DNA from 3 places in the Parageobacillus galactosidasius genome. Region 1 is predicted to be linked to each of the others. Evidence: predicted binding sites of a transcription regulator. Region 1 holds the regulator's gene; each other region holds the start of a gene.
What was found. Region 1 encodes CtsR, which represses protease genes until heat stress. Its sites were predicted from a motif close to ATGGTCAATAAAGGTCAAACA; they were not measured.

Region 2: a site for CtsR is predicted at 2,119-2,139, ahead of B9L23_RS05120 (ATP-dependent Clp protease ATP-binding subunit). Genes of this name have one in related genera too.
Region 3: a site for CtsR is predicted at 3,499-3,519, ahead of clpP (ATP-dependent Clp endopeptidase proteolytic subunit ClpP). Genes of this name have one in related genera too.

The regions. Positions count from the first base shown of each region.
Region 1 covers NZ_NDYL01000001.1:98,847-104,810, forward strand. The annotation lists partial or broken gene B9L23_RS00495 (site-specific DNA-methyltransferase) at 1-715, opposite strand, end outside; rRNA gene rrf (5S ribosomal RNA) at 1,221-1,337, shown strand; gene B9L23_RS00505 (CtsR family transcriptional regulator) at 1,563-2,024, shown strand; gene mcsA (protein-arginine kinase activator protein McsA) at 2,038-2,586, shown strand; gene mcsB (protein-arginine kinase McsB) at 2,591-3,679, shown strand; gene clpC (ATP-dependent protease ATP-binding subunit ClpC) at 3,679-5,964, shown strand, end outside.
Region 2 covers NZ_NDYL01000001.1:964,296-970,259, forward strand. The annotation lists gene B9L23_RS05120 (ATP-dependent Clp protease ATP-binding subunit) at 1-2,055, opposite strand, end outside; gene B9L23_RS05125 (FixH family protein) at 2,271-2,993, shown strand; gene B9L23_RS05130 (YkvI family membrane protein) at 3,092-4,135, shown strand; gene B9L23_RS05135 (methyl-accepting chemotaxis protein) at 4,187-5,797, opposite strand; gene B9L23_RS05140 (spore germination protein) at 5,938-5,964, shown strand, end outside.
Region 3 covers NZ_NDYL01000002.1:1,530,922-1,536,885, forward strand. The annotation lists gene gap (type I glyceraldehyde-3-phosphate dehydrogenase) at 1-285, opposite strand, end outside; gene B9L23_RS17430 (sugar-binding transcriptional regulator) at 331-1,350, opposite strand; gene B9L23_RS17435 (glutaredoxin family protein) at 1,473-1,718, opposite strand; gene rpoN (RNA polymerase factor sigma-54) at 1,725-3,038, opposite strand; tRNA gene B9L23_RS17445 (tRNA-Arg) at 3,265-3,336, opposite strand; gene clpP (ATP-dependent Clp endopeptidase proteolytic subunit ClpP) at 3,573-4,163, shown strand; gene B9L23_RS17455 (HPr family phosphocarrier protein) at 4,212-4,469, opposite strand; gene whiA (DNA-binding protein WhiA) at 4,487-5,449, opposite strand; gene B9L23_RS17465 (gluconeogenesis factor YvcK family protein) at 5,483-5,964, opposite strand, start outside.

The DNA.
Region 1 (5,964 bases):
GCTTAAACACTTTAAAACCGATGTCTAAATCCGTTTTTCCTGTTTCCTGAACAATTTTCTCGCCCGCGCGGCGGATGCGTTCTTTGCCGATTTCACAAATGTTTTCATATCCCGCTTTATACGCATCTGATTTTTCATCTGTCTTCTCAGGCAGCTGGACCATAATAAACTTACGTTTTCCTCCGTCTTCGGCGTTTAATTGCATCACTGCATGGGCTGTTGTAGCGGAACCTGAAAAAAAGTCAAGGATAATATCATCTTTTTTAGTGCATTGATTAATAATAGAAATTAATAGGGAAATCGGTTTAGGGTAGTCAAAAATTCTGTTTTCAAATAAGTTTTGTATTACTTTTGTGCCCTCTGAATTTAGTCCCGAATATAACTGTGTGACTTCATTAGAATCAACCAACTTTGAATTTTCGTTGATCCAAGTAGAAATAGGATTTACAACAACTTTCAATTCACTTTTAAACCTTTTATACATTGGTTTCTGTTTCGGGTTGTTCGGAAAATATATTCTATTTTCCTTTATTAATTTATCCATTGACTCTTTTACATAAGCCCATACTCTTTGAGGATTAGGCTTATAAACAATTCCTGTTTTTGGGTCAACCAAATCATAATATTGATTAGGTCTTTGTTCTTTAGTCATTCCTACTGTTAAATCACCCTTAATCCATTCACCTCTAGGATCATTATCAGGGTTACTAAAATTACTGTAGATGAGCATTTTTCATTACAATAATTTCCATGGTTAGAGAGACAAACAGGGTACCCCTTACGCGATACGGAGCTGTTTTTTGATCACATCAATGGGAATATCTTGCTTTGCAGCGTCATAAAGATGAGATTTCCCATCGCGTCAAGCGAGTAAGATCCCTCGAAGATGACGAGGTCGATAGGTCCGAGGTGGAAGCGTGGCGACACGTGGAGCTGACGGATACTAATCGATCGAGGACTTAACCAAGCGGAAAAGTGGAGGCGAGCGCTTAGCGTCAAAAGGAAAATGTTCTTCGCCCGTAGAGGTGCTTGCACCTCAAGGGAGAAGGTTATTTGGCGCAAGAGAGCTAGGCACCGGAGCTAGACAACGGAAAAGCATAGGCCGCCTACGCAAGACGGCTTCTTCCAAACGGACGGTTATCTAGTTTTGAGGGAACGAAATCCCTCTTGACAAACGTGATGATTGGAATATAATAATAAATGTCCAATTGAGATAATTGCCTAGTGACAATAGCGGAGAGGAAACACCCGTTCCCATCCCGAACACGGAAGTTAAGCTCTCCAGCGCCGATGGTAGTTGGGGCCAGCGCCCCTGCAAGAGTAGGTCGTTGCTAGGCAATGTAAAAAGAAGCATGCCTTAATGAAAGGCATGCTTCTTTTTTTCTATATTTGCTTACCCTTTCCTTTTATTACCTAAAATCATGTTTCATTTTCGAAAAAAAAGGAAATCATATGACTAGCCATTTTTGTGAGTGACCCTTGCATTTTTTTATAATAAACTATATAGTAGAAGTAAGGTCAAATATAGTCAAAGTCAACTTGGTTTGTAAGGAGGAGGTAGAGTGCCAAACATTTCTGATATTATTGAGCAATATTTAAAACAGGTATTAAATATGAGCGGTAAAGACATTGTGGAAATCAAAAGAAGTGAAATTGCTGATAAATTTCAATGTGTTCCCTCACAAATTAATTATGTTATTAATACAAGATTTACGCTAGAGCGAGGATATATTGTTGAGAGTAAGCGCGGTGGCGGTGGTTACATCCGCATTATGAAAGTGAAAACAAAAAGTGAAGCACAGTTAATTGATCAACTGTTAGAATTAATCCAGCATCGGATTAGTCAATCAAATGCGGAAGATATTATTGATCGTCTTGTCGAGGAAAAAGTAATTACCGAACGAGAAGCAAAGATTATGCTAAGCGTAATGGACCGTTCTGTATTATACATCGATTTGCCCCAACGTGATGAATTGAGAGCACGCATGCTAAGAGCGATGTTGATATCGCTAAAATATAAGTAGGGAGGGGATAAAGTTGATATGTCAGGAATGCAATCAAAGACCGGCAACAGTGCATTTTACGAAAATTATAAACGGCGAAAAAACCGAATTTCATCTTTGCGAACAATGCGCTCAAGAGAATAGTGATATGTTTATGTTTTACGGAAATGATGACTTTTCCTTTAATAATTTATTAGCTGGCCTGCTTAATTTTTCATCTCCAATGAAAGAAATGACGTCAAGCCCGTTCCAAAGCACCGATATTTTACAATGCGAGAAGTGTGCAATGACTTATCATCAGTTTACAAAAACAGGCCGTTTCGGCTGTTCAAACTGTTACCGCACATTTGCTAGATATTTACCACCAATATTAAAAAGACTCCATAGCGGAAATACAACCCATGCTGGAAAAATACCGAAACGAAAAGGTGGAACACTCCATCTGCGCAAGCAAATTGCTATGTTAAAACAAAAACTGCAAGAACTTGTGGCGAGAGAAGAATTTGAAAAGGCGGCAGAGGTTCGTGATCAAATTCGCTCTCTTGAATATCAGTTGCATCAACATCGAGGGGGGGAGATGTAGTTATATGTCGTTTGAGAAGTTTTTTAATACGGCGGTCAGTTCTTGGATGAGTCAAGAGGGGCCTGATTCTGATATCGTGTTAAGCAGCCGTATCCGTTTAGCAAGAAACATTGTTGATTTTCAGTTTCCAACAGTATTTAACAATGAGGAAGCACAGCAAATTGTTTCATTGTTTGAGCAAACATTTGCTCATCGTTTTTACCCGTCTGTCGGTCGTTTTGAATTGTTAAAAATGTCAGAGCTTCAACCGATTGAAAAAAGGGTATTGGTAGAAAAGCATTTAATTAGCCCGCATTTGGCAGAAGATTCTCCTTTTGGGGCGTGCTTGCTTTCAGAAAATGAAGAAATAAGCATTATGATTAATGAAGAGGATCACATTCGTATTCAATGTTTATTTCCTGGTCTTCAATTAACAGAAGCGTTAAAAGTGGCTAATGAGCTTGATGATTGGATTGAGGAACATGTCAATTATGCGTTTGATGAAAAACTCGGATATTTAACAAGCTGTCCGACAAACGTTGGAACAGGGATGCGCGCTTCTGTTATGATGCATCTCCCGGCTCTCGTTTTAACACAGCAAATAAACCGCATTATTCCAGCAATCAACCAACTAGGATTAGTAGTACGCGGAACATATGGAGAAGGCAGTGAGGCGTTAGGTAACATTTTCCAAATTTCAAATCAAATTACATTAGGAAAGTCGGAAGAGGATATTGTGGAAGATTTGAAAAGCGTTGTTCAACAATTAATTGCCCAGGAAAGAATGGCGAGGGAGACATTAGTCAAAACTTTAAACATACAATTAGAAGACAGAGTATTCCGTTCTTATGGGATATTAGCAAATAGCCGTGTTATTGAATCTAAAGAAGCAGCGCAATGTTTGTCTGATGTACGTTTAGGAATTGACTTAGGATATATTAAAAATATTTCGCGCAATATTTTAAATGAGCTGATGATTTTAACTCAACCTGGATTTTTACAACAGTATGCAGGCGGCGTGCTAAGACCGGAAGAACGGGATGTTCGACGGGCGGCACTAATCCGCGAACGTCTAAAAATGGAAGAAAGAAAAGCGATGGAGGGTGATGAATAATGATGTTTGGAAGATTTACGGAGCGGGCGCAAAAAGTATTGGCGCTAGCTCAAGAGGAAGCAATACGCCTTGGCCATAATAACATTGGAACGGAACATATTTTATTAGGTTTAATTCGCGAGGGGGAAGGAATTGCAGCAAAAGCATTAATGGCTTTAGGGCTTGGGCCAGAAAAAATTCAAAAAGAGGTAGAATCGTTAATCGGTCGCGGCCATGAAGTTTCCCATACGATCCATTATACGCCGCGTGCGAAAAAAGTAATTGAACTATCGATGGATGAAGCGAGAAAGCTTGGCCATTCCTATGTAGGAACAGAACATATTTTACTAGGTCTTATTCGTGAAGGTGAAGGAGTTGCGGCCCGCGTACTTAACAATTTGGGAGTAAGTCTTAATAAAGCGCGCCAACAAGTGTTGCAACTGCTTGGAAGCAATGAGTCTGTTTCCGGTCATTCAGGAGGCGGTGCTTCACACGTAAGTACACCAACATTAGACAGCTTAGCTCGCGATTTAACGGCGATTGCTCGTGAAGGAAGATTAGACCCTGTTATTGGCAGAAGCAAGGAAATTCAGCGCGTTATTGAAGTGTTAAGCCGTCGTACAAAAAATAACCCGGTGTTAATCGGAGAACCTGGGGTTGGGAAAACAGCCATTGCTGAAGGTCTTGCGCAACAAATCGTAAATAATGAGGTTCCAGAAACACTCCGCGATAAGCGAGTAATGACGTTAGATATGGGAACGGTAGTAGCTGGTACAAAATACCGCGGTGAATTTGAAGATCGTCTGAAAAAAGTGATGGATGAGATTCGTCAAGCAGGAAATATCATTCTCTTCATTGATGAGCTCCATACGCTTATTGGCGCAGGTGGTGCAGAAGGTGCGATTGACGCATCGAACATCTTGAAGCCAGCGCTTGCCCGTGGGGAGTTGCAATGCATTGGTGCGACTACATTGGATGAGTATCGGAAATATATTGAAAAAGACGCGGCATTAGAACGTCGTTTCCAACCAATTTACGTCGATGAACCGACGGTAGAAGAATCGATTCAAATTTTAAAAGGATTGCGCGATCGCTATGAAGCGCATCACCGTGTATCTATTTCGGATGAAGCAATCATTCAGGCAGTAAAATTATCTGACCGCTATATTACTGACCGTTTCCTTCCAGATAAAGCAATCGATTTAATCGATGAGGCTTGTTCGAAAGTTCGCCTTCGTTCGTTTACTGCTCCTCCACAATTAAAGGAGCTTGAGCAAAAACTTGAGGAAGTACGCAAAGAAAAAGATGCTGCTGTACAAAGCCAAGAATTTGAAAAAGCTGCTTCCTTGCGTGATATGGAACAACGTTTACGTGAAGAATTAGAAGAAACGAAACGCGCGTGGAAAGAAAAACAGGGTCAGGAAAACTCTGAAGTAACAGTGGAAGACATTGCGATGGTTGTATCAAGCTGGACAGGAATTCCGGTGTCAAAACTTGCGCAAACAGAAACAGAACGATTATTGAAACTAGAAGAAATTTTACATTCCCGCGTCGTTGGTCAAGATGAAGCAGTAAAAGCAGTTGCCAAAGCAGTTCGTCGTGCACGCGCTGGATTAAAAGATCCGAAACGCCCGATTGGCTCGTTCATTTTCCTCGGTCCAACTGGTGTTGGAAAAACAGAATTAGCAAGAGCGCTTGCAGAAGCGATGTTCGGTGATGAAGACGCACTTATTCGCATCGATATGTCGGAATATATGGAGAAGCACTCGACATCTCGTTTAATCGGTTCGCCTCCTGGCTATGTCGGATACGAGGAAGGCGGTCAACTAACGGAAAAAGTGCGCCGCAAACCGTATTCGGTCGTGTTGTTAGATGAGATGGAAAAAGCGCATCCGGACGTATTTAACATTTTGCTGCAAGTGTTGGAAGACGGGCGTTTAACTGATTCGAAAGGAAGAACGGTTGATTTCCGCAATACGATTATCATTATGACATCGAACGTCGGTGCGGATGCGTTAAAGCGGAATAAATACGTCGGCTTTAATATCCAAGATGAAGATCAGAAGTATAAAGACATGAAAGGAAAAGTCATGGACGAGTTAAAGAAAGCATTTCGTCCGGAGTTTTTAAACCGAATTGATGAAATTATTGTCTTCCATTCACTTGAAAAACAACATTTAAAAGAAATTGTAAAACTAATGGCAGAACAGCTTGTAAAACGCTTAAAAGAACAAGATATCGATTTAGAGTTAACGGATGCGGCCATTGAAAAAATTGTTTCCGAGGGATATGATCTAGAATACGGT
Region 2 (5,964 bases), 870 kb from region 1:
TTGGATGACGCGGCGGAGCGGACGAGCGCCGAATGCTGGATGGTAGCCGAGTTCGGCTAATTTTTCTTTCGCCGCTTGCGAAACGTCAAGGTCGATGTGTTGTTCGCGCATTGCTGCTTTTACTTCGTCAAGCATGAGATCAACAATTTGCAGCATATGTTCTTTTTTCAACGATTTGAATTCAATAATCGCATCGAAACGGTTTAAAAACTCTGGTTTGAAGTATGCGTTTAATGAGTCGAGAATGCTTGTTTGTGTTTGTTGTTTTTCAAATCCGACCGTAATTTTTTTGTCTGTCACGCCGGCGTTGCTTGTTGCGATGATGACTGTATCTTTAAAGCTTACGGTGCGTCCTTGGCTGTCAGTGAGACGGCCGTCTTCTAAAATTTGAAGGAAAATGTGTTGCACATCTGGGTGCGCTTTTTCAATCTCGTCAAGCAAGATAATGCTGTATGGATTGCGGCGCACTTTTTCTGTAAGCTGGCCGGCTTCTTCGTGACCGACATAGCCAGGAGGCGAACCGATTAATTTCGATACCGAATGTTTTTCCATGTATTCGCTCATGTCGAGGCGAATCATTGCATCTTTTGAGCCGAATAGCTCTTCTGCCAACGTTTTCGCCAGCTCCGTTTTTCCGACGCCAGTCGGACCAACGAATAAGAACGAACCGATTGGGCGGTGTTTTGCTTTTAATCCCGCGCGGCTGCGGCGGATTGCTTTGGCGACTTTTTTGACCGCTTCTTCTTGGCCAATGACTTTTTTCGCTAAGTTTTCTTCTAAATGTTTCATTTTTTCTTTTTCATCGGCCTGCAGTTTGCCGACAGGAATGCCTGTTTTCTCTTCGATGATGCGTTGGATATCAGCAACATCGACAACTGGGCGTTCTTGGTTTACGCCGTTTTGCAATTGTTTTTCCAATTTCAACTCTTCGCTGCGCAATTTCGCTGCCAGTTCGAAATTTTCTTCTTTCACTGCTTTTGCTTTTTCTTTGGCGATTTGCGCAAGGCGTTCTTGAATTTGTTTTTCATCTGTCGGACCGAGGCGCAAGTTCGCTTTGGAGCCGGCTTCGTCTAACAAGTCGATCGCTTTGTCCGGCAAGAAGCGGTCTTGAATGTAACGGTGCGACAATTTGACGCACGCTTCAATCGCTTCGTCCGTATATTTCACATGATGGAATTGCTCGTATTTCGGCTGAATCCCTTTTAAAATCGTAATCGCTTCTTCGACCGTTGGTTCATGCACGATAACTGGTTGGAAACGGCGTTCAAGCGCAGCGTCTTTTTCAATTTGGCGATATTCTTTCAACGTTGTAGCGCCGACGACTTGCAATTCTCCACGCGCGAGCGCTGGTTTTAAAATGTTGCCCGCGTCCATCGAACCTTCCGCCGAACCGGCGCCGACAAGCAAGTGAATTTCATCGATGAAGAGAATGACGTTTTTCCGGCGCTGCAATTCAGCGATGAGCCGTTTCATCCGCTCTTCGAATTGACCGCGAATGCCTGTATTCGCAACAAGCGATGCGACGTCAAGCAAATATACTTCCTTGTTTAATAGTTTTTCCGGAACTTGCCCTTCAGCGATTTTCAAGGCGAGTCCTTCGACAATCGCTGTTTTACCGACACCTGGTTCCCCGATTAATACCGGGTTGTTTTTATTGCGGCGGTTTAAAATTTCAATGACGCGTTCAATTTCTTTATCGCGTCCGATGACTGGGTCAATCAGACCGGCTTTCGCAAGCTGTGTTAAGTTGCGGCCAAATTGGTCTAAGAAACCGCCGCCTCTTTTACCGTTTCTGTTCCATTTGGATGGTTTGGATGGTTGTGCCATATTTGCTGATGGCGTATCCATTTCCGAAATTGGCGAAAATCCGTTCATAAAGAAATCGTCAAATGGGAATGACGAGAAATTATCGAAACCGAAATTGATCGGAATAGTCAGCTCTTGTTTTTGTTTTTCATAACATTCGTGGCAAAGGTGCATTTGCTTTTTCTCATGATTAAATTGTAAATTGACAAATACCGTCGCTTCGTTTTGATGGCATACTTGACAAAGCATGAGGCATAACCTCCTTTTTCGCTCTTTTGACTTTGACTATCTTTGACTTTCTGATTTTATTATACTTTGACTATCTTTGACTTTCAAGAGTTTTTTACAAAAAAATTTGTTGTAACCGTGAAATGTTTTTGAAGGAATAGTGAATAATGTACGGATAAGAAAAAGTTATGGTATAGTTAAGTCTAGAAAATAGAGCAAAGGGGAAGTAAAAAAAAATGAAAAAGCTTTCGCTGTTTTTGCCATTGATGTTAATATTGCTTTTATTTGCCGCCTGCAGCCAGCAAAAGCAAGAGGAAAAGCCGGCAATGCTTGAAGTTCAACTTCAGACACCGGATCATATTGAATTAAATAAGGAAACGACACTTTCTTGTATCGTGACATACGGCGGGGAAAAAGTGAATGATGCGGATGAAGTGAAGTTTGAAGTGTGGAAACATGGAAGCGAGAAGCGCGAGATGTTAACTGCCAAAAATGATGGTGATGGCAAATATTCTGTGAAAAAGACGTTTACCGAGCCGGGGACGTATTCGGTCATTAGCCACGTGACAGCACGAAATATGCATAATATGCCGAAAAAAGATATCGTTGTTGGCACACCGAGCGATCAGCCGCAAAATCATGCAGAGGAACATCACGGTGATGAACACCATCATGCCGATGTCATGATGATGCTTCATGAAAAACAATTTTCCGTAAATAAAGAAGCGCATTTAACGGTACATATTACTCATGATGGCAAGCCGCTTGCAGGCGCTACCGTTCGTTTTGAAGTGTGGAAAGATAACGGAAAGCACCTGTTTATCGAAGCAAGCGAAAAACAAGCAGGCCAATACGAGGCAGCAACGTCGTTTCAAGAAAACGGGACATATTCTGTAAAAATTCATGTAGAAACGGAACAACTTCACGAACATCAAGTAGAGCAAATTACGGTGCAATGAAGGGATGCCCTATAGTGGCATCTTTTTTACTGCCATCTCGTCTTTATTGAACTATGTCGGCATATATATGGGAGTGAATAGTGGACAAGGAGAGGGAGATGGCAGAAGTGGCTGGAAAGTGGTCAGGAGCTTGGCAAATCGCCGCCGTTTATGTCGGCACTGTCGTCGGCGCGGGGTTTGCTACTGGAAAAGAAATTATCGAGTTTTTTACCCAATACGGAACGTCCGGAACGATTGGCATTATCATCAGCGGCATCTTGTTTACGTGGGGCGGCGCGCGCATGATGGTGATGGCACGGAAAGTGAAGGCCGCCTCTTATCAACAGTTTAACCGCTATTTATTTGGCAGGGCAATGAGCCCGGTTATTTCTATCATGATGACGGTGATGATTGTCGGAGTCACCGCCGTGATGATGGCCGGCGCAGGCGCGGTGTTTGAGGAACAGCTCGGGTTGCCGCGGCAGATCGGAATTGTGGCGACGTTATGTTTATCGCTGTTAGTCATGATGTACGATATAAAAGGGCTATTTGGAGTAAACGCCTTGATTGTTCCGATGATGGTGCTATTTAGCGCCATTGCGTTTGGAAAGCTGATTACCATGGGAGAATTGTGTGAAACGAAACTGGAAGCGGCAGACTATTCATTAAAAGCCTTTCTTTCCCCTTTTTCGTATGCGGCGTTTAATTTGGCGATGGCGCAGCCTGTGCTTGTGCCGCTGGCTTGCGAGACGGGAGATGAGCGCATGGTGCGGCGCGGCGCAGTGCTTGGCGGGCTGCTGCTTACCGGCATTTTATTAAGCAGCCATTTTGTGCTCTTATCGTTTCCATATGCAATGAATTACGATATCCCGATGGCGGAAGTGATCCGTTCGTTTTTCGCCGTTTTTTACTGGGTGTATATCATTGTGATTTACGGGGAAATTTTTACGTCTATTATCGGCGGCATTTTTGGCCTGCAGCGGCAGGCGCGCACGCTCGTTTCTATTCCTAACGTCTTGTTTTTTGCCGTGTTGTTTATCGTGCTGTATATGGTCAGCTTATTCCGCTACAGTGAGCTCTTATCATTTTTATATCCGATATTTGGCTACATCAGTTTTGCATTTCTTTTTCTATTATGGGTGCGCAAAGTACCGCGCCCGTAACAGCAGCCGTTTTCCCGCATTGACGTGGAAAAACGGCTGTTTTGTTGATGATTAGCGAAAGCGCTGTATGATTTTTTCTAGCTCATGGACGGATGCAAGCAAAACATCTGCTTCTTTAGCTAGTTCGTGAATGGCTATTGTTTGCTGTTCTAATCCGGCGGTAGTTTCTTGCACCATGTTTGTAAAATCGCTGGCAATCGCGTTAATATCGCCAATGAGCCGCTGAAGGTTTTGTCCGTTCACCGTTACCGATTCGACATGTATTTTATTTTGTTGCAGCAGCTCATTTAATTGGGTGAACATATGCTGAAATAATGTAAACGTTTCTCCCGTTTTCCATAAGGAAAGTTTTGTTTTCTCGACATGCTGCTCATTTTCTTGCACCGCCTGCACGGCATCTTGGAGTACTGATGCCATCGTTTGCAACGAAGCTAAAATTTGAGCGGCAAATGTGTTCGTATCTTCGGCGAGCTTGCGAACTTCCTGGGCGACGATGGCAAAGCCTTTTCCCGCTTCTCCTGCACGCGAGGCTTCAATCGACGCATTTAATGCCAGCAAGTTCGTCTGTTTTGTAATCGTACGAATGGACGAAATCATGTCTTGGGCGTTGGCTGCTTCTTGCGCTGCAGCATGGATTAATGCGGTTGTTTTGTTTATTTCTTGTTGCATGGTATCCATTTTTTGTTTTGTTTCTTCAATGAGACGGTTTCCTTCGTTCATCGATGTGAGAGCGCTTTTCGCCTGTGAAACGACGCGTTCTACTTCTTCTTGCATGTTTTGCACCCGTTTTACCATCTGCATGACGAAATGATTTGCCTGTTCTACTGATACCGTTTGCTGTTTTGTGCCTTCGCGAAATGTTTCCATCGCTGCCGCGATTTCATCAGACGATTCAGAAAGCCGTCTTGTTTCCAATTGCTGTTTTTCGCTGACTTGATTGACCGTTTTGACCGCCTTTGCTAGCTCGGTAATAATCGTACGGATGCCTAAAATCATTTTATTAAGTTCGTAAGCGATTTGATGAAATTCGTTTCGTTTTCGCTTTGTCCGCACTTCTGTCTGCAAGTTCCCAGAGGAAACGGAGCGGGTGGCGCTATACCAATGGCGCAGTTCAATGATGAGTGAATGATAAAAATAAAAACTGAAGATAAGGCCAATGGTAATGGTCATAGTGCACATCCATAGCGCGGATAAGGAAAAAATAGTAGTGAAAAGCAGGCTGAGAACAGCCGGGACGATGGAGAGAAGGGAAAAATATATCGGTAAATAAGGGTGGTGCATTAATCGTCCCATCCGCAAATTAAAGCGCTTTCCACTAGGATCTGTCCATAACGGACAGCTTGCATCGATCAGCACTTCCCCGGTATCCCGTTCATACACTTGCAAAAGCGGTTTTGTTGTTTTTGCCGCCTTCTGTCCTACTTCATCCGAAAAAATCCTGCCTTCCCGCAAGCGGTTCGTATGAACGAGACTGTATCCCGTTTCATCTACGATAAGAAAATACTCATCCTGTCCAAGCTGCTTGTCCAAAAACGAACGAATATGATCTAACTGCGCCTCTAACGGACGGGTGTTGTCTATGTATTGTTGCAGCTTTTCTGCCACCTCTACCGCTTTTTTTAGCGCTTGTTTCGCTCGCCGTTGTTTTGTCAGATGTCTCATTGTTGCTTCCCTCCTATGTATTTGTTCCTTTTTTCAATATATACACAATATTTAGATATATCAACACCTAATAGGAAGTGAATAAAACCAACAGTCGATTGGAAGACTATCCCTCAAACGGCAAGTACGAGGGGATCATTATGTCCATTTTTTCCTTTTTTAAAAAA
Region 3 (5,964 bases), on a different contig from region 1:
TTCAACGACAATGTCCACACCTAATTCGTTCCATGCTAGTTTAGCTGGGTCGCGCTCCGCTTTTACAACGATTTCTTTTCCGTTTACAACGATATTATTGCCATTCACTGATACTTCCGCGTCTAATTTTCCGTGAACAGAATCATATTTCAAAAGATGAGCTAATGTGTTTGCATCCGTTAAGTCATTTACCGCCACTACTTCAATATTCGGATTTTTTAATGCCGCACGAAAAACATTGCGACCAATACGTCCAAAACCGTTAATACCAATTTTTACTGCCATGGATAGTTCCTCCTTTAAAAAATGGTTGTATATATTTAAGGGATGTTACTCCCCTAGTAACGCTCTTGCTGCACCTTCATCGGTAATAAGAATGGAATGAGGCGCTCGTTTCATATACGCCTGAATAGCTTTTGCTTTCGAAGACCCTCCAGCCACCGCAATGACATGTTCGACATTCGGAAGGTCTTCCAACTGAATGCCAACCGTTTTCACTTTATGCACAACTTCTCCTGCTTCATTAAAGTAATAGCCAAACGCTTCGGCAACCGCATGTCGTTCTTTAATTTTCTCCATATCCTCTTTTGAGGTTTTCCGGCGTTCCGCCATTGTGATAGCATCTCCGATTCCATGCACGACCATGCGGCATGATTTAATAAGTTCCAGCACTTCTTTCACAGTCGGTTCTTCAATTAAAGATTCATACGCCTCACGACTTAGGTGGTCAGGAACATGAAGAAGCCGATAGTTTCCTAACGCTTTTTCCGCCATCTTTGCACAAATGGTGTTCGCTTGGTTTTTCACATCTTCACCTAAGCCGCCCCGTGCCGGAACAAATAAAATACGGTTTTGTTTTGGATCGGGAGTCATCATCTCGGCAACAGCGGCAAGTGTTGTGCCTCCTGTCACTGCCACGATATCGCCGTTTGTCAATCTTTCTTTCATGCAGGTCACACAAGCTCTTCCCATTTCTTTTTTTACCCAAGGAGAAAGGTCACTATCTCCAGCAACAACGATAACCCCTTCAATATGAAGTTTCTCCATTAATTTTGTTTCTAAATCTTTTAGGCCTAATAATTCTCTCATAACATCCTCGAGCGCATGCAACAATTCCTTGCCTTCTTGGGTCAAACTCATGCCGGCGGAACTGATGGTTAGCAAATTTTGCTCTTTCAAAAACTGCACTTCCGAACGAAGCACACGCTCAGTTATTCCTAAACTGCCCGACAGTACTCTCCTCCCGATTGGCTGCATCAGCGAAATGTAGTGCAAAATACGATATCTTTTTTGCATAACTTCAAGAAGGTCGGGCAATAATTTTTTTTGCGCTTCAATTAATGATTGCATTGGTCCCCTTCTCCTTGCAAAATATATGGACATTAATTGTCCCGCTATGACTTATTGTGTCCCGCTTGTGTGAAAAAAATTCCCCCTGCACAATTTCATTGTAACAGGGGGAATCATAATGTTCAACCACTTTGCGCCTCGAGTAAACGTTTTCTTATGACATCTTTTTGAACCATCCCAAAATCTACTTCTTCCCCATCGATTTCGACAACCGGAATCATCAATTGATATTTTTCCAGCAATGCATCATCTTGATAAATATCAATTTCATTGATGTGAAAGGAGAATTCCCGTTGCAGTTCTTGCAACACTTGTTTTGCTTTATCACATAACGGACAGTTTGTTTTCGAGTATAAGTTGATCACCACTTGCTGTCACTTCCCTACATACTGTTTTCGTTTTGCAGATGATGGAATATGCAGTTGTTCGCGATATTTTGCGACCGTTCTGCGCGAGATCACCACACCGTATTGCTCATGTAATAAATCGGCGAGCTTTTGGTCAGAAAGCGGCTGCTGCTTATTTTCCTGTTCAATTAACTGCTTGATAAACATTTTTACTTTTACAGAAGAGGCAGCATCTTCATCCATGTAAACAGAAGAAACAGCGCTTGAAAAAAAGCGGCGAAGTTCCACTGTGCCAAACGGCGCTTGAACATATTTGTTTTTTACCGCGCGGCTGACAGTAGATTCGTGAATGCCAAGCTCTTCCGCAACTTCGCGCATTGTAAGGGGCTTTAAGGCTGCAAAACCAGTTTCAAAACATTGTTTTTGTTTATCGACAATGACATGCATAATGTTCAGCAATGTTTGTTTGCGCTGTTCCAGACTTTTTGCTAACCATAAAAACTGGCGATATTTATCTTTTACAAACGCGTGAACCTGCCCGTCTTGACAGCTGGAAATCTTTTGCTCGTATCCCCGATTCCAGATGAGTTCCGGATGCACATCTTCATTGTAAAAAATGCGCCAATCACCTTCTTCGCTGCGTTGGACAATTATATCGGGAACAATAAAATGCGGTCTCTCTTTTGTATAATGGATGCCAGGACGCGGTTCAAGCGTGCGAATTAAATCCCATACACGCTGCAATAAAGCGATATCCACGCCAAGTTGTTTCGCCAATGTTTTCCAAGCTTTTTCGACAAATAACGAAAAATGGTGCTGTATAATCTGTTCCGCGAATTCATCGCGATATGGTAAGCGCTTTAACTGTAAATATAAACATTCTTGCAAGTTGCGGGCGCCAACGCCAGCCGGCTCTAATGACTGAATGATCTGAAGCGCCTTTTCTGCTTCCTGTTTGGAAATAGCAAATCGTTCTGCAATTTCTTCGATATTTACCCGCAAATACCCATCTTCATCAAGGCAAGCAATCATATAATGCACGATGCGTTCTTCGTGTTCCGAAAGCGAAAGAGCTGGGAGCTGTGCAGTTAAATATGATGAAAGCGTTTCCGAATAAGTGCTCATATTTTCAATCCACTGCTGTTTTTCCTTATCCGATAAGTTGCGGAAGTTTCGCTTTAACCGGTAGTCGCGAATTTCGAGAAAAGGATTTTCCAACGACTGCTCATACAAAAAGGACTGTAATTCCACAGCAGAATATTGCAATAGTTCAATTGCTTGAGTCAATTCCTTTGTAAGCGATAGCTTAAGTCGCTGCTCCTGCAATAATTCGGCCCTCATTGTCAAGCCCCCTTTTTTTTATTGTACAATACTGTCGCCCCGGCGGTATATAAAAAAATAATTGTTAAACCTATTGTTTATAAAACCATTGGCGGTGACTGAACTTTATCCGTCATTCAAAAAGGCAGATTGGTACGCCAACAGTCGATCATCGAGCCAGACTGTTGATTTTATATTCAAGGCACAAAAAAACCTGCTACGTTTCGCAGCAGGTTTTCACTTGATACGCCCTCGGCAGGATTCGAACCCACGCTAAGAGAACCGGAATCTCTCGTGCTATCCACTACACTACGAGGGCATTATATTTAGTTGCTATTATCAGTTGCATATTCAATTATATTGAAAACACCTTTATATTGCAAGAGGGAAAATGTGTTTAAAAAATGAAAAAGAGGTTATGATGAAAAAAGGGATGTCCTACGTTTATAGCGAATAATAATAAAGTAAGGTCAATATTTTTTGTTTGACCTTCATTGACCATTTAGGTATGATAGAGGTACATACGATTAAGCGATTGGTAAAGGAGGAAGCTTCATGAATTTAATTCCTACAGTTATTGAGCAAACAAGCCGCGGAGAACGTGCTTATGACATTTATTCTCGTTTATTAAAAGACCGCATTATTATTCTTGGCAGCCCAATTGATGACCAAGTGGCAAACTCGATCGTTTCCCAATTATTATTTTTAGCGGCCGAGGATCCTGAAAAAGATATTTCGCTTTACATCAATAGCCCAGGTGGTTCGATTACTGCTGGCTTGGCAATTTATGATACGATGCAATTTATTAAGCCAGACGTTTCTACAATTTGTATCGGTATGGCTGCTTCGATGGGTGCGTTCTTGCTTGCCGCAGGAGCAAAAGGAAAACGGTTTGCCTTGCCAAACAGTGAAATTATGATTCACCAACCGCTTGGCGGCGCGCAAGGTCAAGCCACAGAAATTGAAATCGCCGCAAAACGGATTCTCTTCTTGCGCGATAAGTTAAATCGCATTCTTGCTGAAAATACTGGCCAACCAGTCGAAGTGATTGAACGCGATACAGACCGCGATAACTTCATGACGGCGCAAAAAGCACAAGAATACGGCATTATCGACCGTGTATTAACACGCATAGATGAAAAATAAAACATGAAAAAACAGGCTGCTTCGCTTGACATAGAAGCAGCCTATTCTTTATTTTTCTTTTTGTACATAGTTTGCCAATTTTTCAATTGCTTCGTTTTCATCCGGACCATCCGCAATCAACTTAATGACAGAACCGGTGCTGATCGCAAGGCTCATTAGCCCCATAATGCTTTTTGCGTTCACTTTCTTTCCGTCTTTTTCTAGATAAATATCGGAAGAAAAGCGATTCGCTTCCTGAACAAACAACGCTGCCGGGCGTGCTTGTAATCCCGTTTTTAATCGTACTTCTACTTGTTTCTCTACCATTCTCCATCTCCCCTTTTTTATAATGACTTATGAAAATCAACAGGCTTACCTGCCCGCAATCGTTCCGCAATCTCATCAATTTTTCGCAGACGGTGATTAATTCCTGATTTACTAATCTTTCCACCGGATACTAACTCGCCTAATTCTTTTAACGTTACGTCTTGATACATCATCCGCAATTCCGCAATTTCCCGCAATTTATCAGGAAGGGCGCTCAATCCGATGGTTTCATCAATATAGCGAATGTTTTCTACTTGGCGAAGCGCAGCGCCAATCGTTTTATTTAAGTTTGCTGTTTCGCAATTGACAAGACGGTTTACCGAATTTCTCATATCGCGTACAATGCGAATATCTTCAAAGCGCAATAACGCTTGATGTGCGCCGATAATATTTAAAAACTCAGAGATTTTTTCCGCTTCTTTTAAATACGTAATAAACCCTTTTTTTCGTTCCAATGTTTTGGCATTAAGAAAAAAGTGGCTGTTCATTAATTCACATAATGAATTGTTATGTTCTTCATAAAGAGAAAAAATTTCTAAATGGTACGATGACGTTTCCGGATTGTTTACAGATCCTCCGGCAAGAAACGCACCGCGCAAATAAGAACGCTTACAGCACTTTTTTTTCACTAATTCTGGTGAAATCACGCGAATTAGTGAAAAATCCTCCTTCAATATTTTTAAATCCTTTAATAGTTCATGAGCGCCGTCAATAATTCGAACGATGTATACATTATTTTTTTTCAGGCGCATTTTTTTTCGAACCAATAGTTCTACTGTCACCGTATACCCTTTTTTTAAAAGAGTATAAATTCTTCGCGCGATCGCGGCATTTTCCGTTTGCACATCCACAAGTATTTGCTGATTGGAAAAAGACAGCAAACCATTCATGCGCAGAAGCGCTGACAATTCTGCTTTTAAACAGCACGGTTTCACTTCCAAATTCGTTAGTTCTTTTTTCGTTTCTGACGCAAACGACATGGTTAGTCACCTCCAACGATTCATTCATCGTAATCAGGAGGAAGGAGGTGCTGTAATCAGCGAAATAAGTAACGATGCCACTTTTTTCGTATCGTGACGAATGACGTGATCTTCATAGCTGACGATATTATCGCGAATCACTTGAATTCCTAAATCGATGAGCCGATCGCTATCATCCTTCACCGGTTCCGCCAGCTCTTCTGCATAACGTTTTTGAATTTCTTCCGGAATATGACCATTATTCACAACAACAACATCCAAAAATAAACATCCCATATGGTCATGGAGCGCTTTGACATGGTCGCTTACCGTGTAGTGCAGCGTCTCACCCGCTTGGGTCATCACATTACATATATACACTTTTTTTGCTTTTGCTTGACAAACTTCTTGCCCGATTTTCGGCACAAGTAAATTTGGCAAAATACTCGTATATAAACTTCCCGGACCGATGACGATCAAATCCGCAGAACGAATCGCTTCAATCGTTTCTGGAAGCGGTTCAATATTTTCCGGTG